Regions from separate parts of the Virgibacillus sp. genome, predicted to be linked through region 2. Evidence: a T-box and tRNA genes for the amino acid it is inferred to sense, from the RefSeq annotation. Region 2 holds a T-box; the other holds one or more tRNA genes.
The links. The T-box of region 2 lies ahead of thrS (threonine--tRNA ligase). A T-box ahead of a tRNA ligase gene usually reads a tRNA of that ligase, here a tRNA-Thr.
Positions count from the first base shown of each region.

Region 1: it has a tRNA-Thr gene. The T-box ahead of thrS (threonine--tRNA ligase) is inferred to sense a tRNA for this amino acid. The anticodon was not compared.

Region 1 is NZ_JABXHF010000013.1:36,173-48,751, forward strand. Features, by position in the region: gene HLX49_RS04260 (phosphate/phosphite/phosphonate ABC transporter substrate-binding protein) at 1-215, shown strand, start outside; gene phnC (phosphonate ABC transporter ATP-binding protein) at 316-1,086, shown strand; gene phnE (phosphonate ABC transporter, permease protein PhnE) at 1,083-1,883, shown strand; gene phnE (phosphonate ABC transporter, permease protein PhnE) at 1,880-2,647, shown strand; gene HLX49_RS04280 (gamma-glutamyl-gamma-aminobutyrate hydrolase family protein) at 3,177-3,893, shown strand; gene purU (formyltetrahydrofolate deformylase) at 4,269-5,168, shown strand; gene HLX49_RS04290 (hypothetical protein) at 5,261-5,965, opposite strand; gene HLX49_RS04295 (DUF6366 family protein) at 6,106-6,306, shown strand; gene HLX49_RS04300 (hydantoinase/oxoprolinase family protein) at 6,606-8,648, shown strand; gene HLX49_RS04305 (hydantoinase B/oxoprolinase family protein) at 8,648-10,609, shown strand; tRNA gene HLX49_RS04310 (tRNA-Thr) at 10,923-10,995, opposite strand; gene HLX49_RS04315 (hypothetical protein) at 11,094-11,321, shown strand; gene HLX49_RS04320 (hypothetical protein) at 11,318-11,539, shown strand; gene HLX49_RS04325 (hypothetical protein) at 11,551-11,685, shown strand; gene HLX49_RS04330 (glycoside hydrolase family 13 protein) at 11,773-12,579, opposite strand, start outside.
Region 2 is NZ_JABXHF010000011.1:30,621-43,199, forward strand. Features, by position in the region: partial or broken gene thrS (threonine--tRNA ligase) at 1-1,169, opposite strand, end outside; T-box leader at 1,435-1,658, opposite strand; gene HLX49_RS03735 (hypothetical protein) at 1,885-2,610, opposite strand; gene HLX49_RS03740 (hypothetical protein) at 2,950-3,660, opposite strand; gene HLX49_RS03745 (substrate-binding domain-containing protein) at 4,081-5,106, shown strand; gene HLX49_RS03750 (glycoside hydrolase family 13 protein) at 5,439-7,118, shown strand; partial or broken gene HLX49_RS03755 (carbohydrate ABC transporter permease) at 7,200-7,325, shown strand; gene HLX49_RS03760 (TspO/MBR family protein) at 7,607-8,338, shown strand; gene HLX49_RS03765 (P-loop NTPase family protein) at 8,267-8,839, opposite strand; gene HLX49_RS03770 (DUF72 domain-containing protein) at 8,945-9,802, opposite strand; gene HLX49_RS03775 (spore coat protein) at 10,047-10,301, opposite strand; gene HLX49_RS03780 (hypothetical protein) at 10,312-10,497, opposite strand; gene nrdG (anaerobic ribonucleoside-triphosphate reductase activating protein) at 10,957-11,439, opposite strand; gene HLX49_RS03790 (anaerobic ribonucleoside triphosphate reductase) at 11,439-12,579, opposite strand, start outside.

The DNA of each region.
Region 1 (12,579 bases), on a different contig from region 2:
CAATTCCGAATGATACCGTAGCGATTCGTCCTGAAATTAATGATGAAATGAAGAAAGCTATTACGGATGCTTTTATTGCTATCGGAAAAGACGAGGAAGGTCAGCAAATCATTCGTGATATTTATTCTCATGAAGGATACGTAGAATCACAAGATAGCAATTTTGATATTGTGAGAGAATATGAAGAAAAGGTAAGTAAAGAAGTAGAAAAATAATCTTACAGACTGCGTTTCTGTGACTACAATAAATTACAAAGAAGGCTGCTCGCCAATCGCGAACAGCCTCCTTTTACTTCAATAGAAAGTAGGGGAATCCTTGATAGAATTAAGAAATGTTTCTAAAGTATATTCCAATGGTACAAAAGGATTAGATGATATTGATTTACAAATTAAGGAGGGGGAATTTGTCGTTATAGTAGGGTTATCTGGTGCAGGGAAATCTACGCTCCTCCGTTCCATTAATCGTCTGCATGAAATAAGTGAAGGAGAAATAACAGTTAACGGAAATTCGATTTCTGAAGCAAAAGGAAACGAATTGTATCGAATTCGACGAGACATTGGGATGATCTTTCAAAACTTTAACCTCGTACGTCGATCCAGCGTCATGAGAAATGTTTTATCTGGGCGAGTCGGTTATCATTCGACATTAAAAATGATACTAGGTTTATTCTCTAAGCAAGATAAAGAACTTGCTATGAATGCATTAAACCGTGTAAATATAGCAGAAAAAGCCTATATTCGTGCGGATCAACTATCTGGAGGACAGCGGCAAAGGGTTTCCATTGCTCGTGCGTTAGCGCAAGAGGCTAAAGTTATTTTAGCGGATGAACCAGTAGCTTCTTTAGATCCAATTACAACGAAGCAAGTAATGGATGACTTGCTGCGAATTAATCAAGAATTAAATATTACAATGGTAGTTAATTTGCATTCTGTTGATCTGGCTAGAAAATATGCTAGTCGAATTATTGGTTTAAATAAAGGGAAAATAGTATTTGATGGAAAAGCTAATGAAGCAACAGAAGAAGTTTTTGCAACTATTTATGGAAACCATGAATTAGTGGCAGAACAGATAGGAGTTGCAAAATGAAAGAATCACAGTTTAACCAGTCGCTAGCAATACCTGTTCCTCCATCTAAGCTAAAGCCTTTTTTTACAACAGTCTTCATAGCAGTGTTACTGCTTTGGGGAGGTTGGCAAATTGAATTTTCATTTACAGAGTTACTTCGTGGATTGCCGAATATGTGGGATCTTATTGTTCAATTGGTGCCGCCGAATTGGGATTATTTTTCGGTTATCACACAGCCGATTTTAGAAACCATTCGTATGGCGGTAGTTGGAACAACGCTTGGTGGTTTAATCGCATTCCCGTTATCAATTTTGGCAGCGCGGAATGTTTTCAGCTCTGCATGGATTACAACATCAGCCAGGTTTGTTTTAAATTTAATTCGTACGATACCTGAGTTGTTATTAGCTGCTTTATTTGTTGCCGTGTTTGGTATTGGACCTATACCAGGTATTTTTGCGCTCATGTTTTTTTCTATTGGTATTATTGCTAAGCTTTTTTATGAATCGATTGAAGCAATAGACCCTGGACCACTGGAGGCAATGACCGCAGTTGGTGCAAATAAATTAAAATGGATTTTTTATGGTGTCGTCCCGCAAATAATGGCATCATTTATGTCGTTCTTTCTATACACATTCGAAATTAATATCCGTGCGGCAGCAGTGCTTGGTTTGGTGGGAGCTGGGGGTATTGGTCTATATTATGAACAAACACTTGGATTTCTTGACTATGGGAAAACAGCTTCCATTATTATTTATACATTAGTAGTTGTTTTAATTATTGATTATTTGTCAACAAGAATAAGGGAGAAATTAACATGAAGCGAATTCGTTTGATTGCAATTGTTGCCATCGTTTCAGCTATATACATCTGGGCTTTTGTTGGTCTACCGAAATTAGAATGGAAGGATACATCTGTTGAAGTGGTTTCTGCTATTGTTTCTGGTCTGTTTCAACCTGATTGGGGTTATGTGTATGACCCCGATGGAGAGGATTTACTTCGTGGGTTGTTAGATACACTAGCTATTGCTTTGCTAGGAACATTTATTGCTGGTATTCTTTGTATTCCATTTGCTTTTTTAGCTTCAAAAAATGTTATTAAGTCTAAGGCTACTGTTGGAACAAGTAAGTTTATGTTAAGTTTTATTCGTGTGTTCCCTGATATTGTACTTGCCTTATTATTTATTAAAGCAGTAGGACCAGGAGCCTTTGCAGGTGTTCTAGCTTTAGGTATTGGTGCTGTTGGTATGTTAGGAAAGCTAATTTCAGAAAGTATGGATCATGTAGATTTAAGTGCCAAAGAAGCATTAATATCCTCTGGAGCAAATCCAGTAAAGACCTTTATTTTTGCCATTGTACCACAAGTATTACCAAACTTTTTCTCGTTCATATTGTATCGCTTTGAAGTAAATGTACGTGCCGCGGCAGTTTTAGGTGTCATTGGCGCTGGAGGAATAGGAACACCGCTTATTTTCGCTTTAAGTGTTAGAGATTGGGAAAGAGTAGGGATTATTTTGTTAGGGATTATTTTGATGGTAACGGTAATTGATATGATTTCAGGAAAATTAAGAGCACGTTTCATTTAAATGTCTTGAACAAAGGCGCAAGCGCCCGTTTAGCAATGTAGCAACTGGAACGAAGCGACTGAGATAAAGGAACCACGGTGAGGTACGAACCGATGGTGACTTATCGTAGGGCGATTTCGTGAAGTTGCCTAGTTGCTGGCAATGGAACCGGACGTCGCTATTACGTTATTTCTTTGTCCTATAGTAGCAAATTTTTATACTTTCCTATTTCTCTAAAAAGGTCGCTTTGTGGCTATGTCTTTATTCTGGATATAAGGTGATGTTAGCATTAGAAAAGATGTGTACTAGGAAAGTATAAGAGGGAGATAATGGCTTTAGAACATATGTAACAATTCGTGGGGGGATGAAAGCCCCCTCACTGATTGAAGCTTCATTTTATGCAGTTGAACGAAAAATACATAGAAATATTTCTTTTTATAAGGAATAAGAAATATTTTTATTAACATGTGGCAACTTGCTCAAATTATCCGTATACTAATTAGAAGTCAGGTTTATAGACAGAAAATTCTCTCTAGGGAGTGTGTTTTCAATGAAGCCAGTTATTGGAGTAACGCCATCTGTAGAAAACGCATCGAATATGCATTTTGTAAGTATTGCTAATATTACAGCAATTGAGGGAGCGGGAGGCACCCCAATAATTCTTCCTTTTGTACCTTCAGAAACGCAAATAAGACAAATTGCCAGTTTAATTGACGGGTTATATTTAACAGGGGGCAATAGTATCGACCCTACATTATTTGTTGAAGAACCGCATCCGAAGTTAGGGGAAATTAATCCGATACGTGATCAATACGAAGTTGCATTAATACAAGAAATACAAAAGCACCAAAAACCCATATTAGGAGTTTGTAGAGGGTGTCAGATTTTAAATATTGCCTTAGGCGGCGATATGTACCAAGACATTTATGCACAAATGGAAGGGGGATTGTTACAGCATAAGCAACATGCTCCCGATGGTCATGCTTCTCATTATGTTCACGTGAAAGAGGACTCCGTATTACGAGAAATTGCCGGTATGGAAAAAATAAAAGTGAATAGTAGGCATCATCAGGCTAACCGAAAGCTTGGAGAGGGTATGCAAATTTGTGGTATGGCAAGTGATGGCGTCGTTGAAGCAATAGAAAGCAGAGAAGAGTCTTTCTTATTAGGAGTTCAGTGGCATCCGGAAAACTTAGCGATAGAAGAAGATGCTGTCTCTAAAAATATTTTTCATGCGTTTATAGAAGCTTGCAGGGAAAGAAGCTAACATCATTCATGCATTTTGGTAAGCTTAATGGCTATTGTAGAAATAGGACTTAAAAGAAGGAGGGAAGCTCATCTCGATGGAGGTAGTATATATGCAACTTAACAAATAATTGTTGGTATTTTTAACATGTGAATATCAAACGGAGAAGGTGGGATTTGAACCAACAAGGCGCATACACGCTCTAGCGCATTTCGCCCCCTTCAGCCAGACTTGGGTACTTCTCCATATATAAGAACAATAAATATTGTAAAAGATCTTTTCAATAGTGACAAGTTATTTGCATGAAATCTATAAGTGATAGAAAGAAATAGTATTGACTCATTTCTTAAAATAGCATATTGTATTATGTAAAAATAAATGATTGAGGTATTAACTATGAATCACTTCATGAAGAAAAGTATTGAACATTTTAAAATTGAAAATGAAAACAAGGCACGTCTGTTAATTAAATGCCCAGATCAGCCTGGAATAGTAGCCACTGTTTCTGATTTTTTATATCGAAACGGAGCAAATATTATTACTTCTGATCAATATACATTGAATCCTGACGGCGGTCAGTTTTTTATGCGTATTGAATTTTATTGTCCGCAATTAGGTGAAAAAGCAGAGCAAATCGAGCAGGCATTTCAACCTATTGGCGAACAATTTGCGATGAATTGGCAATTCGTTTATGTTAGTCAATTGAAAAATATAGCGATTTTTGTCTCTAATGAACCGCATTGTTTAATGGAATTGTTGTGGGAATATCAAAGCGGTAGTCTTATGGCGAATATCGCTCTTGTTATTAGCAATCATGAAACGGCTAGAGAAACCGTAGAGTCGGTGGGAATTCCTTTTTATTACATTCCAGCAAATAAAGATATTCGCAAGCAAGTAGAGGAAAGGCAACTTCAATTGCTGAAAGATTACGAGGTCGATGTTATTGTGCTTGCGCGCTATATGCAAATATTAACAAGTGACTTTGTTAAAAATTATGAGAACAGAATCATTAATATCCATCATTCTTTTTTACCAGCTTTTGTTGGTGCAAAGCCATATGAACGTGCTTATGAACGCGGTGTAAAAATGATTGGAGCGACCTCTCATTATGTAACCAATGATCTAGATGAAGGTCCGATTATTGAGCAAGATATCGGTAGAGTAGACCATAGAGATGATATTGCGAAAATGAAGAAGATTGGACAAGCGATCGAGAGGGTTGTTCTATCACGTGCTGTCAAATGGCATCTGGAGGATCGGATCATTGTGCATCAAAATAAAACGATCGTGTTTTAGTGAAAGGAAACTTGTCTCCTTTCACTATAGAAAAAAATAATATAAGAAAAGCTTAGCTATCGTCATAAGATTTTGCCGATAGCTAGGTTTTTCTAATATCCAATTTTGGCGTTATGTAGTTTCCAATGCATATTTTGTTTCGGGTCACCGCTGGACATCAATGTACCTTTTATTGTTACTTTATCCCCAGGCTTCAATGCTTTCTTTGGAGTACTTCTTCCAAAATCGGCAAGAAACACTTGGTAAGCCTCATTTTTCTTACTTGATTTAACTTTAGACCATTTTTGCCCGTTGTATCTGTTTCCTCCCCAAACGTATACCTTTTTTCCTTTGGCTTCCATCACGTAACCTTTCCAAGTTACTTTTTTTCCAGATAAATGCTTATCCCATGTTTTCTTTTGTGTACTACGGCTTAATTTTTTGTATTCTTTCGTAAAAGTAGGGAAATTTTGTACTGCTTTTATCGTTTTTTTCTGTTGAGAAGAAAGCGCGTTGGTTTTCTTTTTGCGTTTATCATCGTCGTATTCGTCGTCATCTTCTTCGTCATCGTAATCATCATCAATTACTCGTTTATCTTTATCCGGGGTTTCGGCTTTGCTTTGTTCTTGGTTTGCATACTTTTCTTTCAACTCGTCAGGCATCATAAAGGATGCTATGCTAAATAAAACGATGGAAACGAGTGTTATCAAGCCGCCTCTGTATTTTTTCTTTTTAATAGCACCCACGATTAGTAAGATAATGCCAGCAATGATCCCCAATGATGCGATTGTACCTAATAATGTACTGATTATAGCCATATGAATTCCTCCTCCACGTAATAGTACCATAAAAAAGGAAGCGGTTGTATCTAATATGATCAGCAAAAAATACTTCTTTCCATTGGCTTAGAGAAGATTCTACCTTGTACATGTTGAATTAGGAAGGGAGGAAGTACGTAATGAAAAAAGACGGAGAGGGTAAGGGAACTCCTGAAAGAAAAAGGGAAAGAATGAGACAAGAGGAATTAAATAATCCTTCAAGTAGTATTCATGGAAGTGTTTTGTCAGATTTAGTAGGTGCTTTAGGGTGGAAAGGTAGTTTACTATTCGTTATTGCGATAGCAATAGGCTTATTCATCGTGTCTGTCTTTATATTTTAAACAGACATCTTTAGGAAGCACATATTTTAAGCCAATTAAAAAAACGTGACAATTGCAAGATTATTTGTTAAAATATTTTTTAAATAAAGAATAATTAGTATTTTAAGTACCTAAATTTAATTAACTGCCAAATCTAATTGACTCTCTTTTTTCGGTTGAGCAAACCCTAGATTAAAACCAGTTATATTGATGGATTTTCTCTGTCTGTATAACTGGTTTTAAATATTTTAGGGAAATGTGAGTTTTTTGGTTTATAGGATAAGAAAAACAAAGGCTTTCTAAAGCATTGGAGGAGAAATATGGGGAATTTAAGAGTTGCTGTTGATGTGGGTGGGACGTTCACAGATGTGTTTGTATTTGATGAAATTAATAAGAAGATTTCTGTAGAGAAAATCTCATCTACTCCTGCAAATCCTGATATTGGTGTCATACAAGGGCTGAAAAAGGTTAATATACCTTTTGAAGAGATCAAGGTTTTTTCGCACGGTACGACTGCAGGGACTAATGCTTTAATAGAACGGAAACTTCCTAATACGGCACTAATTACTACGAAAGGATTTCGTGATGCAATAGAAATACGTAGAGGTACAAAATTGGATTTATGGGATGCGTATAACGATGTTGCCCAGCCATATATCAAAAGAAGAGATCGTTTTGAAATTACAGAAAGAACGGATTACGCTGGTGATATCCTTGTTGATGTAAATGAGCAGGAAGTAAAAGCATTAGCACACAAGCTGAAAAAAAGAGGGGTAGAAGCCATTGCCGTTTGTTTTTTAAATGCTTATATCAATGGGGAAAATGAACGTGTAACAAAGGAAATATTACAAGAGCAACTACTAGATGTTTTCATCACTATTTCAAGTGATATTCTTCCAGAAATTTTTGAACATGAGCGGATGAGTACAACAGTAATTAATGCTGTTCTTGGCCCAAAAATAACCAATTATATGAAGACATTGGAAAGTAAATTAGGTGAAAAGGGGTATAAAGGAGAAATTTTAATTATGCATTCTGGAGGTGGTGTGATTACTTCGGAAAATGTACCAAAATACGCGGGACGACTTGCGAGTTCGGGTATTGCTGCTGGAGCAATTGCAACTAAGCATATTGCAAGTTTATGCGGGTATAAGAATGCCATTGGATTAGATATGGGCGGAACAAGTACGGATATTTCTTTAGTTTATGATGGAAATTTGAAAATGACAAAAGAATGGTATATCGAGTATGGGTATCCAATAGGATTTCCAAGTATTGAACTGATGACGATTGGTGCAGGGGGAGGGAGTTTAGCTTGGATTGATGCAGGTGGTTCTCTGAGAAATGGTCCAGAGAGTGCTGGTTCATTTCCTGGCCCTGCAAGTTATGGGAAAGGTGGAACACAGCCTACAAACACCGATGCGAATTTGATATTAGGTCGGCTCAGCAACTCCCTATTAAATGGCGAGATGCAGTTAAAAAAAGAACAAGCGCTTCAATCGCTGCAACCAATATGTGAAACGTTTGGCTATACTTCTCTGGAAGCCGCAGACGCGATATTAAATGTAGCTAATGCTAACATGAGTGATGCGCTTCGTCTTATTTCGGTTAGAAAGGGCTATGACCCAAGAGACTTCGTATTAGTTGCTTTTGGTGGAGCAGGAGGATTGCATAGCGCTTATCTAGCAAAAGAACTGCATATTCCTCATGTTATTATACCCACCTATCCTGGTGTTGCAGCTGCATACGGCTGTTTACTTGTTGATTACCGCCACGATATAACCCAAACTTATGTAGCCAATATGGAAGATGTGGATCAAGAAGATTTAAATAAGGCATTTGCTAAATTAGAGCAAAAGGGAATAGAGTTATTAAAAAAGGAAAAGGTCTCCGTACAAAACATGCAATTGATTCGGCATTTGGAAATGCGTTACTCCGGTCAATGGAGGTCGCTAGCTGTCACTGTCAATCGTCCAATCGTTTCTTTAAGTAGTGCTTTAGACAAGTTTCACCAAGAACATGAGCGGGCATTCGCCTTCTCGAATCCAGATCAAAAGGTAGAAATTTATGGATTACGTGTTGAGGCTATTGGGACAGTACCTAAACCAGAACTAGCAAAAGAGGAGCCTTCAGGGAATTTAGAAAATGCTTTAAAGAAATATCGTCATGTTTATTTTAAGGAAGAAGATGGTTTAGTTCGTACACCAATATATAAACGGTCACTTCTCCCAGTAGATAGCTTTATACATGGACCTGCAATTGTCGAACAGTTAGATACGACAATTATTATTCCGCCACAGTTTACCGCTACCGTTGATGAGTATAAAAATATAATTATTCATGTGAATATAGGGGGAGCGTGATGGAAGTGATGAAAAACAATTCTTTAGATCCAGTAACATTTGAAGTGTTAAAGAATAGTTTTATTAATTTAGTTGATCAGATGTCGGAACAGATAATACGAACGTGTTATTCGTTTGTTATATATAATCGAGATTTTAGTTCTGCATTATGTGACGCTAATGGGAATATTGTAATGCAAGGTACGCAGGATATCGCTGTTCATGTAGGCACTTTACATTTAACTGCAAAAGCAATTATTGAATATTTTCAAGAGGATATTCACCCCGGGGACGTATTTCTCATTAATGATCCTTATCGTGGGGGGACTCATTTTAGTGATGTTAGGGTGATAAGACCGGTTTTCTACCGGAAAACACTGATTGCATTTATCCAGTCAAATGGTCACTGGGCTGATGTTGGTGGAGGTATGCCTGGATCTTTTGATGTTAGCTCTAAGGCTCATTTTGGAGAAGGTGTTCGCATACCTCCAACTCGAATTTGGAGTAAGGGTAACTATTTGAAAGATGTAGCTAATCTTATTGTGAGCAATATGCGGGTGCCAGAAGAACGGTTTGGAGATTTACGTTCTCAGGTAGAAGCAACAAAAGTAGCGGAAAAAGAGCTTCTCAGATTAATAGATAAATATACAATAGATAAAGTATTATTAGCATTTGCTGAAGTTCAAAACTATGTAGAACGATTAACCAGAGAGAAATTAAAGCAGCTTCCAAACGGAACATGGGAAACAATAGATTATATTGATATGGATCCAGATTTTGGAGACGGAATGATTCCTATTAAAGTAAAATTATCTATTAAAGATGATCAAATTGTTTATGATTTGGATGGGACACATTCCACTATTGGTTGTTTTTTGAATGCAACTTTTGGTTCCTCACTTTCGGGTCTATATGCTGGGACGAAAACGTTTTTTCCTGATATACCATTAAACTCTGGCTTCTATCGCGTTATAGAAGCAAGTTTACCAAAAGGTTCCGTTGTTCATGCAGATTGGCCAGTGGCTGTATCTGGTTTTTGTTCAGGACCATTTGAGAAAATTATGAATGCTTGCTTTGAGTTGTGGTCACATATTATGCCGGAAAAAGCGCTAGCATGTTCTTTTAATTTAGAGTATTTATTAATTGGAGGATGGGATCAAAGAGAAGGATATAATCAATTTTTTATGTGGTATGACTGGATGGTCGGTGGCCACGGTGGTCGTATAAGTAAAGATGGGGCGAATGCTATGTCACCAGTCTTTGGAGCGGGGTTGAGTGTGCAACCTTGTGAAGGTCAAGAGCGTTTAACCCCTGTGATTACATCTTATCATAAAATTATGACTGATTCTGGAGGACCCGGTGAATATCGCGGAGGGTGTGGAGTTGAGAAAGGGGGAACACTAACGGCGATTCAAGACGCTGTTATGTCTGTATGTTGTGACCGTTCAAGATCAGTTACATGGGGGATCTTTGGCGGTTTGCCGTCAAACCCGCACGGAAATTGGTTAAATCCTCAAACAGATAAAGAAGAATTTTTAGGTGCTTTTTTTTCTAATGTTTCATTAAAAGAAGGGGATAGATTTACAAGACCATCAGCTGGAGGAGGCGGACTTGGCGACCCACTAAAACGTAATCCACAATCGGTATTAGAAGATGTTAAAGATGGCTACGTTTCTATTGCTCGTGCAGAAAAAGATTATGGCGTGGTTATCAAGGCAATTGATCCTGATGTTGATCATTATGAAATTTTACAAGAAGAAACCAGCAGTATGCGCAATTATATAAGAGAAAATAGAAAGGTGTGGCTAACAGAAGACCCACAAAATGTAATTATAAAGTATAGAGATGGGATAATAGGGAAATTAGACTTAATTCGTCAATATGGCGTAATTATTGATTTTTCAACAAACACTGTTTTGGAAAAAACAACGCAACAGTTTCGAGAGATGCTTCACAAGCGCTCAGTAGCTTATTGGGAATAGAGAAATCATCTGTGGTGGGATTTTTATAAGTATTATCTATATCAGCTAAGTTAGGAAAAAATGAGACATAGCAAATTACAAAGGCTAATATGCTATGTCTTGTTTGCGGAAAATATGCTTTACACACATGTTTTTTAATCAGTCTTAGCTTAAAATATTTAATTATTACAGTAAAAGGGCTTATCTAATAAATCCAATATTACCATAAGAGTATAGATTTAAATGGCAGATTGGTCGGCAAAAAAATGATTGAAAATAAAAATGCTGCTCTTGAATTTATCAAGAACAGCATTGTATCAATACTTGCCAAATATGCTGGTGAGAGGATTCGAACCTCCGACCCCTTCATTACGAGTGAAGTGCACTACCAACTGTGCTACACCAGCAAAGGTATTACATAAAATATAATACTCCTATCATTTTTATTCATCAACCCTTTTCCTCATAGAAATAATAATCCCAAAAGAAGGAATTTTGTGTAAATTTGGAGAATATGTATGATGCTGATGGTTTACCTATACAAAATACAAAAAATTATATCGAATTATTTGGGGAGTGGGGAGGAAGAACGATGGAAAGTACGAAAGCGTTAGTTCATGCATTTGCTGCATGCAATAATTGGGTAAGTGAACGAACCAAAGTGCCAGAAAATGACATGATTCAAGCAATGCAAAAGGAAAATGGTCAGCAGCAGAGATTATTAGTCATATGACTTTTTGGGATAGGTACATTCTTGAAGAAATGCTTCCAAAAATGAAGCAAGATGCTACTATTCAGAGCGTGGACTTTAAAATAATCAACACGCCAGCCTCTGTGTATGCAAGGAGTGGTGTATTTGCCCAACGTGTAATTGAGCAAAAACTAATTGCGCGTGAAAAATTAGTGTTTGCTGTAAAACAGAAGCTGAATTTTTTGCAAACTTCACATTAAACGGCGAGAAAATGGATCAATATTCTGGTTATCCACACACATTATTTAATTATATTGCCGCATTTATTTGGCATGATAATCACCACAAACAACAAATTCATTCATTTCTGTTGCATAAAGCAGGTGGACAAATCGAGTTATCTTAAGATACTATCAGCCATATACGAAACATGGAAGCCATCCTATAGTACGAAAAAGCCTTTTGAGAAACCACATCAAAAGGCTTTGCGATATTATTTTTTAGATTCGAAAACACGATAGGCAAGAGCTGGTACAGTTAGTGGTTCTGATATATTTATACATTCTTTCTTTACACCATTTGAAAGGGAAGAAATGCTCCATTCATTCACTTGTTCTGTTGCTTTAAAAATACAAGTATTTGAGACGTTAGCTTCTTTTTCGCCTGCATTTAACAGAAAGATAAGACGTTTTTGTTCATCATATTTTTCATAGGCAATCGTGTTGGTGTTATCATCGGCATATAAAAAACGAAATGAAGCGTCATTTCCGAATAAAGGCTCCGTTTTACGTAAACGAATGAGGGTTTGTACATAGGTGAATAGCTCTCGATTTTGATTTTCTTCATCCCATTCCATACAAGCACGGCAACCTGGATCATGCCCTCCGCTCATACCAATTTCATCTCCGTAATAGATGCATGGAGTTCCTGAGAAGGAAAACTGGAACAGGTAAAGCAATTTAATACGGTCGATATTTTCGTTAGCTATCGTTAAAATTCTTGGTGTATCATGACTATCTAATAAATTAAATGCCACTTCATTTACATTCCTTGGGTACATATGCAATACTTTTGTAATCGCATTTTTAAATGTGGTTGCAGCCATTGTATTTTTGGCAATGAAGTCAATAATCCCATTCGTAAATGGATAATTCATAACAGCATCAAACTGGTCGCCTTGCAGCCAAGGCATGGAATCATGCCAAATTTCACCCAATATATAAGCATCTGGCTTTGCTTCTTTAACGGTGCGATGAAAATCGCGCCAAAAACTGTGATCTACTTCATTAGCGACATCTAG
Region 2 (12,579 bases):
ACAAAAATATGCGCATCATCTTGACAGAAAGTACGAACCCGAAGTATCCCATTTAAAGCTCCACTGTATTCATGACGATGTACTTGACCAAATTCGGAAATCCGTATTGGTAAGTCTCGATAAGAATATAGATTATTCTTGTACAGTAACATATGGCCAGGACAATTCATTGGCTTCATCGCAAACTTTGTCTTATCCACTTCCGTAAAATACATATTTTCATGATAATGATCCCAGTGTCCAGACTGTTCCCACAAACGCTGGTTCATCATTAATGGTGTCCGTACCTCATCATAATTCGCTTGTGACTGCACCTCTCGAGAAAAATTTTCTAATTCATTGCGAATGATTTGTCCCTTAGGTAAATAAAATGGCATCCCAGGCGCTTCATCGGAAAACATAAACAACTGTAATTGTTTGCCTAATTTACGATGATCCCGTTTCCTAGCCTCCTCTAAAAAGTCAAGATGTGCTTTCAATTGAATTTGCTTCGGAAACGCATAACCATATATTCGCTGAAGCATCATTTGATTACTATCACCACGCCAGTATGCTCCAGAAACATGTGATAGTTGAAATGCCTTTATATACCCTGTACTTGGCAGATGAGGACCACGGCAAAGATCAACAAACTCTCCTTGACGGTAAATGGTGAGCGCTTCAAGCTCTTTCATATCTTCTAAAAGCTCCAACTTTAATGGTTCATTTCGCTTTGTAAATAGATCCATTGCCTCCTCATAAGTTATTATTTCTTTTTCTATTGGTAAATTTTCATGTATAATCGAGCGCATTTCCGCTTCAATTCGTTGTAAATTATTTTCGTTCCACGTCTCTTCTAACCTAAAATCATAATAAAAACCGTGCTCGATCGCTGGTCCAATGCCGAGCTTTACGTTTGGATACAATCTTTTCACCGCTTGTGCTAGCACATGTGCCGTAGTGTGTCGTAATACCTCAACACCTTCTTTTGTTTCCAACGTATAAAATTCAACGGTAGCATCGTTCATCAATTCATAGCTAACATCTACCATCATTCCATTTACTTTAGCTCCAACTGTTCTTTTACCTAAACTGGAACCAATCGATGTAGCAACCTCCTTTACAGTAATACCTTGTGTGCATTCTTTTACTTTTCCATCTTTTAATTGTACTTGAATATGCGATTTCAAGATCAGCAACCTCCTTGAATGAATGAACATTTTACATTAACCCTGTGCGGGTATCTATATAAGTGCTTTTCCACCTAAAAAACGTAGCTACCATCTCTTTTAGCTTCAAGATTAGCAATGTAATGAAGTCTAATTTGTTTCCACATAAATTGAAACTTGTTTTTTGCTCAGTTTTTATGGCGAAAGCTTATGTGTTTGTCTTGTGCAGTAAACCACAAAATTTCATACTTCCTATAGTGCAAATAAAAAACACACGCATCCTCTATATAAGGACGAATGTGTTATCCGTGGTTCCACCTAATTTTCCAAGCAACGATCTCTTCTGCTTGACTCCATATGCTGTAACGTAGCAATACGGCGTTGGTTACTCGTATTTCCCCAACACAGCTTATGAGGCGGTACACTATTCTCCATGACTAGGAAGCTCTCACCTTCTCTTCCCTCTCTGCTAGCTGTAAAAATAATGCATATCCTCTTCATTGCTTTTATAACCACTTAATTTTTAATAATGCTACACCAAAATGTAAAATAATGCAATAGGCAATGTTGGAAAAATCACATTAATAAAGCTCGAAATAATAGAGTAAAGATGACAACATAGGAGACTTTCTAGCTGGGGTGAGGCGGCTAATTATGTACTCTTTAAACACATCTTAAAACAAATCGGCAGCACTTTTAGGAAGTGTGCCGATTCAACGGTTATCGACCACCTTAGTTACCCATTGCCCGATGGTGGGAAAGTAAATGATGGTAGATTACCAGTTGTTTTACAACGATTCTGATTTAGATCACAAAAATTGCCTTCCGTATCCTTAATCACTTGGCGGGTAACTGTAATAGTAGTGCGCAAAACAACCTTAACTAAAATACCATCAATAATCTCAGTGCCAGTTGCATCCACCAATGATATACCTTCTTGATTGAAAATCCCTTCAACTTCTAATGGCGTTTCCTGAACCATATCTTCTGGACAAGCGCCTGGGAAATCGGTATGCGCTTGAAATGGAATATCTACTACGCCAATATCAACTACATCCCCACCTACAGCTGTTACACTAATGTTTGTAGGTAATAATCCGATGTTAACGACTTTATCTTTTATGACGGTAGCGTTTTGTGTAACTGCGTCTAGATTTGGCACAACATTAATAGAGAGCAAATTGCTCAAATCTACTCCAGGAAATAAGGTAAGTGGCAGAGATATTTCCGCTACCTTTTGAACGGTTTTCGTACCTACCAAAGAATTGATTAGAAAGCAATCGCTGTCTAGCTTCGTTGCTTTAAGTTGTGGCTTTTTAAAATTACAATTACAACTTGCTTGTTTGCAACAATCATATTTAAAATCATCTTTATAGCAATCATGCTTTTTATTATTAGGTTTGTGTTTTTTACATTGGTTTCCAACCATTACAACACTATTGAAACGTTTTTTAGAGGACATTACATCCTCCCTCCTTTCTTAAGGAAAATATATATAATATTCTTTACAAGATTATACTATTAAAAAAATTTACCGAGTGATTGGACTTTTGAAACATTATGTTAATACTCTAATTATAAATTAGGATATAGGGAAACTTTACGACGACATCTTGCAAAGCTTTTTCAAAGATACAAATTACTTAATAAAACATAGGCATATAAGCTAGTAATGGTGAGTGGGTAACCTCATGATTTAAATGCAGTTATACCTCGGAATGTACTTTAAAAAAACATATTAAAATAAAATCGGCAGCACTTTTAAACAGTGTGCCGATTCAACGGTAGGAATAAATTATAACTATTCATTATTAGACAAGAAAGTAAATGATGGAGGTCCATCTTCTGCTTTACAACGATTCGGATTTACATCACAAAACTTACCTTCAGCATCCTTAATCACTGGACGAGTAACTGTAATAGTTGTGCGTAATATAATCTTTACTAAAATGCCAGTAATGAGTGCTTCTCCAGTTGTGGCAACCAATGATATACCTTCTTGACTGAAAATTCCTTCGATTTCTAATGGAGATTCCTCTACCATATCTTCCGGACAAGCGCCTGGAAAATCGGTATGCGCTTGAAATGGAATATTTGCTACGCCACCAACAATACCGACTACATCCCCACCTATAGTTGTAATACTAATATCTGCAGGTACTATTCCAATATTAACGACTTTATCTTTGATTACTGTAACATTTTGTGTAATTGCACTTAAATTAGGTACAACATTAATAGAGAGAATATTTGTCGTACTTACTCCTTCAAACAAGGTGAGTGGTAGAGATATTTCCGCTACCTTTTGAACGGTTTTCGTACCTACCAAAGAATTGACTAAAAAACAATCACTATCTAGCTCAGTTGCCTTAAGTTCTTGCTTTTTAAAGTCACAATTACAAGTTGCTTGTTTGCAACAATCATCTTTATAGCAATCATACTTATTAGGTTTTTGTTTTTTGCATTGGTTACCAGTCATTTCAACACTACCCAAACGTTTTTTAGAGGACATTACATCCCTCCTCCTTTCTTAAGGAAAATATATTATTCTTTACAAGATTAAATTATTAACAATACATATGGAGTGATTGGACATTATGTTAATCATCTAATACAGATTGGGTTATAAAGAAGCTTTACAACGAACATTTTGCAAAACTTTTTCAAGGATACGATGTAAGACATGTATAGGGTAAGACTAAGTCTGTGAAGTTGAGACTTTCTGTACGGGGATGAGCGATTATCGGACGGGAGCGAGCGGTTTTTCTTCGATCATGAGCGATTTCCGGGCGTGAGCGAGGGTTTTTACAGCAATCATGAGCGACTTCCAAGCTGGAACTAGCAATTTTCTCCGTTGCATCTAATTCTTATTGACAGCCACGCTAGCATCCGCTAAAATGAAGTAAACGTTTACTCTATAAGGAAGATAAGCATGAAAAAATCAACGATAAAAGATGTTGCTAGAGAAGCCAATGTGTCTATTGCGACAGTATCTCGGATTTTAAATAATACGGGAAAGGGCTACTCTGATAAAACAAAGCAGCATGTAATGCAAACGATTGAACAGATGGGATACTTCCCAAATGCCATTGCCCGTAGCTTGATTAACAATGAAAGCGGAACAATAGGAGTGCTGTTTCCTGCGGTGTCTGGAATGGTCAGTGCAGAAATGCTACATGGAATAGAGGCGGCTGCGCAAGTTTACGGGAAGAGTGTATTTGTCTGTAATACATTGTCCGATCCTGATAAAACAAAGCACTATTTACAATTGCTCTATGAAAAACAGGTGGAGGGCGTTATATTTGCAAGTGAAAGGCTGACGAAAAATTTCCAAAAGATTGTTAAGCAAATGAGTGTTCCTTTTGTCACTTTATCGGGAATATCTGATCTAGAGAACATACCGGAAATAAAAGTCGATGATCTAAAAGCTACCTACGATGCTACGAATTACTTAATTAAGCATGGGCATACAAAACTCGCTATGGTTAGTGGTCCGCCTCATGATTCAATTGCAGGTACGCCTCGGATGGAGGGCTTTAAGCAAGCATTAACCGACGCAAATCTCCCTTGTAAATCATCACAGATTAGTTGGAGTAACGCCTTCTATTTTGAAGATGGCAAACATGCATTTCGTTCCATCATGAAAAACCACCCAGAGATAACTGCAATTGTTGCAGCAAGTGATGAAATGGCGGCTGGTGTTATTTCTGAAGCAAATGCACAAGGAATACGTGTCCCTGAAGATGTATCCGTTATTGGCTATGATAATACCAAGTTAGCTGCGATGACTGTTCCTTCATTAACTACTGTCTCTCAGGAGTTTGACGTGATGGGGTATCGTGCTGGAGAGTTGTTATGCCAGTGTATTATAGGAGAAAAAACAGATTCGATCATCATGAAACACAAAATAATTGAAAGAGAATCGGTGAAAAAGACAAAGGCTCGAGGCGTAGTTTAGCAACGTAGCGACTGTAACGAACCAAAGATGTCGGTTCATGCCACGAAACAAGTGGTATGCCGACGTCGTTCGGCATACCCGTTTTTAGTCAGCCTCCCCCTTAGCAATGAACCGATGATGACTTATGTGTAATGGAGTGAAGTCGCCTAGTTGCTGGGCGAATGCGCCGGACGTGGCTATTCAATTATTATACCTACACAAGCTACTCTATCTTTAAATATAACAAGCTCATCTTTTCTTTTTAACGAAGGCTTTCGCATAAGGTTTGGCGACAAGCCAAGTTTTCTAGCAGTAGAGTAAACGTTTAACCTTAACAGAAAAGGAAGGTTTTCATGACACAAAATAATTGGTGGAAAGAAAGCGTCGTTTATCAAATCTATCCACGTAGCTTTCATGATAGCAACGGTGATGGAATTGGAGATATACAAGGAATTATTCAAAAACTAGACTACTTGAGAAAACTTGGAATCGATGTCATTTGGCTATCCCCTGTGTACGATTCCCCAAATGATGATAATGGTTATGATATTCGTGATTACCAAAAAATCATGGATGAATTCGGAACGATGGAAGACTTTGATACATTGCTTGAAGAAGCACATAAACGCGGACTTAAAATCGTAATGGATCTTGTAGTGAATCACACATCCGATGAACATGCTTGGTTTGTCGAGTCAAGATCAAGTAAAAATCATCCAAAAAGAGATTATTATATTTGGAAAAAAGGAAAAGAAAATGGGCAACCACCGACGAATTGGGAATCCGCATTCAGCGGCTCTGCATGGAAATATGATGAGGCAACGGATGAATATTTTCTGCATATGTTCAGCGAAAAGCAACCTGATTTAAATTGGGAAAACCCAGATGTCCGTAACGACGTGTACCAAATGATGCGCTGGTGGTTAGATAAAGGAATAGATGGTTTTCGTATGGATGTGATCAACTTAATATCGAAAGATCAAACCATGCCTGAACGCGAACCAGATCCAGGTAAAGAACTTGTTTCCGCATTTGAATTTCATATGAATGGACCGCGTATTCATGAATTTTTACAGGAAATGTATCAAAAAGTGCTCGCTGATTATGATATTTTAACAGTTGGAGAAATGCCAGGTGTAACCGTCGAGGATGCGAAGCTTTACACTGGGGAAGAACGTGAAGAATTGAATATGGTATTCCATTTTGAACATATGGGGCTTTGGAATGGACCAGATGGAAAATGGTCCAACATGCCTTGGAAGCTTACCGATCTAAAAGAAATTTTAAGTAAATGGCAGTACGGTCTAGAACATGAAGGCTGGAATAGCTTGTATTGGAATAACCATGACCAACCAAGGGTAGTTTCCCGCTTTGGCAATGATAAAGAATACCGTGAGAAATCAGCTAAAATGCTCGCCACTCTCCTTCATGGCATGAAAGGAACACCTTATATCTATCAGGGAGAAGAAATTGGTATGACGAACGTCCAATTCCCTTCCATTGATGATTATGAAGATATTGAACTGATTAATTGGTATCATGAACGCTTGGCACAAGGGCATCATAAAGAAGACTTAATGCAAGCTATTTATGCTATCGGTCGTGATAACGCTAGAACACCAATGCAATGGAATGACAAGCCGCATGCAGGGTTTACAACAGGACAACCTTGGTTAAACGTAAATCCAAATTACACGACAATAAATACAGAAGCAGCCCTTGCTGATCCTAACTCTATATTCTATTATTATCAGCAATTAATTGCCTTGCGGAAACAAGAACCGACGATCATCTACGGAAAATTTGATTTATTACTTGAAGATAACGAAGAAATATTTGCTTACACGAGAACACATCAAGAAGACACCCTGCTCGTCGTATGTAACTTTACAGATCAGCAACAGACATGTGAACTATCAAACGTACCAGAAAGCAAAGAAATCTTAATCACGAACGAGCCTACGAAAACGATGCATTCCGTTCGTCAATTTACTCTTCATCCATATGAAGCCTTTATATACAGGCTTGCATAGAAAGAAGGGGATTTTTAATGAGAATAATCTGCTTCTCTAGCCATCTCACTCGCTGCAGTCCTCTTACTCGTCGGCTGTAGCGAATTTAGCACAAACTATAACTTAGCATTTGCTTCTTATTTACTTGCCTTATTGCCAATGATCATTGTTTATCTCATTGCTCAAAAATGGATCATTGGTAATGTAACACGTGGTGCGGTGAAATAAGTTGAAACAGTGGGGTTTTTCCCCACTGTTTTTTATACTATAGAAAAGCATAAAATTTCTATGGTTTTTCGTATAAGAAAAACGACAGCGTTTTTCTGCCATAAAGATTTGACGGTAGGCCAAGTTTTTCTAATCCTTTATAAAAAATGTCAGGAGCTTTAATTATACTTAACATGATTCGAGACAAGACAAGACAACGCACTATATTTTAAATTTGTTTACAGTGAAAGCATAAAAGGAAATACATTGGTATATGATGACCTTAAGGAGGAAGTTATACCATGAAAGCTTCGAAATATATTATAATGATGGATCTTATTTTCTTTGCTATGATGGTTGGGATTAATTATTTCACTGGGAGCAATGTAGGACAAATAGCCAATAAGTATGAAACGCTTATTCAGCCAGCTGGATATGCCTTTGCTATTTGGGGTGTTATCTACTTATTTTTGTTTATTTGGATCATTCGAGGATTCTTTATTCAAGGGGACAAAGCTGCTTTATACAAAGAGTTTCAATTTGTTCTTCCCATTAATTTTGTTTTAAATAGTTTGTGGATTTTAACATTCACTCGTGACAACATACTACTATCAACGATTGTTATCCTCTTATTATTAGGTACGCTTATTTGGATGTACCGTGTCGTATGGACAATTTCTTTCAGTGGCTTACTTGACCGCATTCCATTTTTGATTTATTTTGGATGGGTATCCTTAGCTAGTGTAGTTAACCTATTCACTTATGCAAAAAGTGAAGGAATAACTTCATTTTTAGGGTTAAGTGAGTTCATTTGGACGGTCATTGTCATTTTGGTTGTGACAGGAATAGCGGCTCGAATTACCCTTCGTAATCAAGACCTTATCTTACCACTTGTTTATATATGGACATTTATCGCCATTTACGTAAAAGATCAACAACAACTATTACAGTTTACTTTACTTCTATGTTGCCTTGTGCTTGTTGTTTGCTTCGTGTTCATTGCTATTAGGAAGATGAAAAAATTCGTTAAATGAACGTTGTATATTCTTTGTATCATGGAGGATGATTAACTTCCTTTTATAAGGAGCTAACATAGCAAATATTTCATCCTTGCTTTTTTCTTCAAAAACCTTATTGTATTTCAACAAAGCTTTTAAAATGTTTATCGATGGTTTATAGTTCGCTTTTTCTCTACCAAGTTTTTGCAAAATAAATCGCTTTATTATTCGAAATCTCCTTACCGAATAATTCGTATCTAAAAATAGAATCAAATCCGCATGCTGAAAACACGGAGAGACCCATGTATGGTGAACCCCTTCAATAATCCACCTATCTAAATGAATAACTCGTTTTAAGTACGTATCCCTTTCAGATACAGTCCGTTTTATATCACCAGAATCTGACCTTTTTCGAACTACATTATCCAATTCATAATAGGGGATATGTAAACTTGCGGAAAGCGCCTTCGCTAACGTTGTTTTGCCACTTCCTACAGAACCAATAATATGTATTCTATTTAGGAACTCCTTTTTCATATAAAACCCTCGCTTAATTTGACAAATCAAATACTATAAACTAAAAAACTTTTACTTTCTTATAGTGCAAAAATAGTATCTTTTAGTGAAGGCGCTTATTTAGGCTCAAAACAATCCCAATTGCTTCGGAGCGAGTCCTTCATATTCAATGCCTAAAAGTTCTTGAAATTGCTTGGCGTTTTCGGCAGCATCACCACCTGAGTTGTTGTTAAATAACACAACAATGTCCTTCGTTTCTTTTTCTAATCTCCGTATCACTTTTTTCCATTCTATAAGCTCTTCTTGATTATACTTATATAAATAACGCACATCACGCCAATTTGTATCAATACTCGTCGGTTTATTCCAACCAACAGCATTTCTACCATGAAAACGGATAAGCGTCTGCGCTTCATTGGTTACTACTGGAACCGTTGGGATAGAACCTTCTCCTGCCTGTGGTTCATCTACAATCGAATGAATCCAACCTTCTTGTTTCATGAATGACAATGTGCTTTGGCGAAAACGATCACTGAACCAAGTTTGATTTCTAAATTCTAAAGCAACGGGGATATCTCCCATCATTCGCTTGCAGTAGCGCAAGTAGGTCACATTTTGTTTCGTACAATCAAACCAAGGTGGAAATTGAAATAAAACCATTGCTAACTTATTCGCCTCTTGATACGGCTGTAACGATGCTATAAATGAGTTAAACATCTCTTTTTTCGTCTCAAAAGGCGAATCCTCTCCTTTCCGTTTATGTCCCGTCATCCCTTGGTACGCTTTTACGACAAATTGGAAATTAGCAGGTGTTTCTCTTACCCATTTTTCTGCATTCTTCACTGGCTGAATTGCGTAAAATGATGCATCCACTTCAACAACAAGAAAATGGCTACTATATTCTGCTAATTTATCTTTTGCTTTAATTTGCTCAGCATATAAGGAGTAATGATCTCCCCACCCTGTCAATCCAATATAGATCAAGAAAAACCCTCCTATTTAAAAATATCATAGCATAGGAAGGTTTTTACATAAAGAAAATATGACTAACTTCTATTGAAGAATATTGTACTTAAGACTTTGAATCATTTTTAATTGCATCTGCATAGCTTGAGAGAATCAGTAAAGCATGCAAGAATGCTACCGCCATGGCTTACAATGGGCGGGGCTCCATGAATAAGAAAAGTACTTACATCCAAACGTATACATGTTATTGAAGTGAGTGCTTTTATTGACCGGAAGACAATTCCGTTTTCACTTGTTGTACTTCTTGTTGCGATGCGGGCATGGCTGGCTTATAAAATCCCTTTTGCGAGGCATAACTATAAAGCGATCGTTGGCGAGATTCATCCCCATTACGCAAATTAATGAGCGTTTGTCTTAGCTGTGCATTATTGGCTTGAGCTATATAATCGGCATAGCTCTTTAAACTGGCATTTAATCCATTTAGATAATCATTCACAATGTCTTTATCTTGTAACATGAGGACCCTCCTATTGTAAAAATGGTAATAACTGTTGCTGCGCTTGTCTAGCAGCTTGTGCATCTTGAAGCAAAATAGATTTCAATTCTTGATCTGTTGCGGATTGTGCGTAAGTTTCCAATTTATTAGCAATCATCCCATGACCTCCAATAATCTTACGCAAGTTCTCTAATTCGGTTTGCGTTAACTGATTCATGGCACAAACTCCTTTCAGAAAAGTTCAAGCATATTTTATGCATTTTTAGAAAGGATATACATAGTATGAATGAATGCTGTCGATTTGCTTTTAATTTGAAGTTCATCTTCAATCATTCTCTCTTACCCCCACTGATTGTTAGGTGCAGGTGCTGTTATCTCCAACTTAGACGTTTTCCAGCTAGCATCTTCCAATTATAGAAATGAGATCCTTACCAACACCTACAAACCTCAACATTTTATATAAATATATTCAAAGCACTGGGACTAAAAACTTAACTTTTAATCTGGATAAATTAAATCACGAAACCAGGCTAGTGCTGATTCGCACTAGCCTGGTTTTTTCATACAATTTAGAGCAACTCGGCTTACCGTCAAATCTTTATGGCGCAAGCGTAGTTTTCTTAGAATACATCTTGAAGCATTATATGTTTCTATAGTGTAAAAAGCGCACTATATATTAGTTATCCATCGTATAATCCTGCATTGTTTTCATATCAATGATCCGTTGATTTCGACTTCCACGAAACGTTAACGTTAAATCACGTTCTGCTAGAATAAATGGACCATCTACAAGTACGTCCACATATTGCAGTAACTCTAATTGGTGCGGATCTTTATTCTCTAATAACTGTTCTAATGTCCATCCCGTATAAGCCCATATGTTTTTACCATGCTCTTTAAGTTGTTTAGCTACTTTAGCTACAGCCTCTGCTTGGTAAAACGGATCGCCACCACTTAATGTAATATCATTTAATGGGTTCAGCGCTTCTTCCACAATTTGATTTACATGCATTTCTTTGCCATTTCGCAAATTCCATGACTTCGGGTTATGGCATCCCTTGCAGAAATGAGGGCAACCCGCAAAAAAGATAACAGCACGTAGTCCTTCCCCATCCACAACCGAATCATGATAAATGGATAACACGCTTGCTGTATCCATTACACATGCCGCACCCGATCATGTTCTTCGGAGGCTTTTGCCGTATTCCATTTATCCATCGTTCCTACAAGATAACCTGTGATCCGGCGAATTCGATCGATTTGTTTTTCATCTGTTATTTGGCATTTAGGGCATTCATTATCTATCATCCCTGTATAACCACAGTTTTTACAACGATCTACTGGATGATTCACACTTCCATAACCAATACCGCTTTCTGCCATTGTTTTTACAAGTGTATCCATCGCCTTTAAATTTTTACTTACATCCCCGTCTACTTCAATGTACGTAATATGGCCAGCATTCGTATATGGATGATATATTGCTTCTCGTTTTATTTTTTCCATAGCACAAATTGGATAGTATACTGGGATATGAAACGAATTTGTATAATAATCTCTGTCAGTAACGCCTGGTATTCTGCCAAATTCCTTTTGATCTTGCTTGGTAAACCGACCGCTTAAACCTTCAGCAGGAGTTGCTATTAAGGAATAATTTAAATCATATTGTTCACAAGCCTGATCACATTTGCTACGTAAAAACGCAACAATTTCTTCCCCAGTACTCTGTGCTTCATCAGATTCGCCGTGGTGCTTGCCTGTTAAGGCTACTAAGCATTCTGCTAAGCCGATAAAACCAACGCTTAAGCTTCCTTGTTTTAACACTTTTTCTAATCTATCCTCAGGGCCTAATTGTGAACTTCCTTCCCATACTCCTTGCCCATGCAAAAAGGTGAAATCTTTCACAAGTTTACGCGCCTGAAATAAATAACGATCATACAATTGACGTATAACAATATCTGCGTATTCATCTAATTTTTGTATAAAAGCTTCAAAAGATTGTGTAGTAAGTGCTAATTTCACTAAGTTGATACTTGTAAATGACAAGTTGCCTCTGCCAAGACTATTTTCTTTTCCGTGACGATTAGCCATTATTCGTGTGCGACATCCCATATAAGCTACTTCTGAGTATGGGTTATCAGGTTCATAATAGTGTAAATTAAAAGGTGCATCAATAAAGCTAAAATTAGGGAACAGTCGTTTTGCTGTCGTTTTAAGCGCTAGTTGATACAAATCATGGTTTGGATCTTCCTTATAGAAATTAACGCCTTTTTTCATTTTAAAAATTTGAATAGGAAAG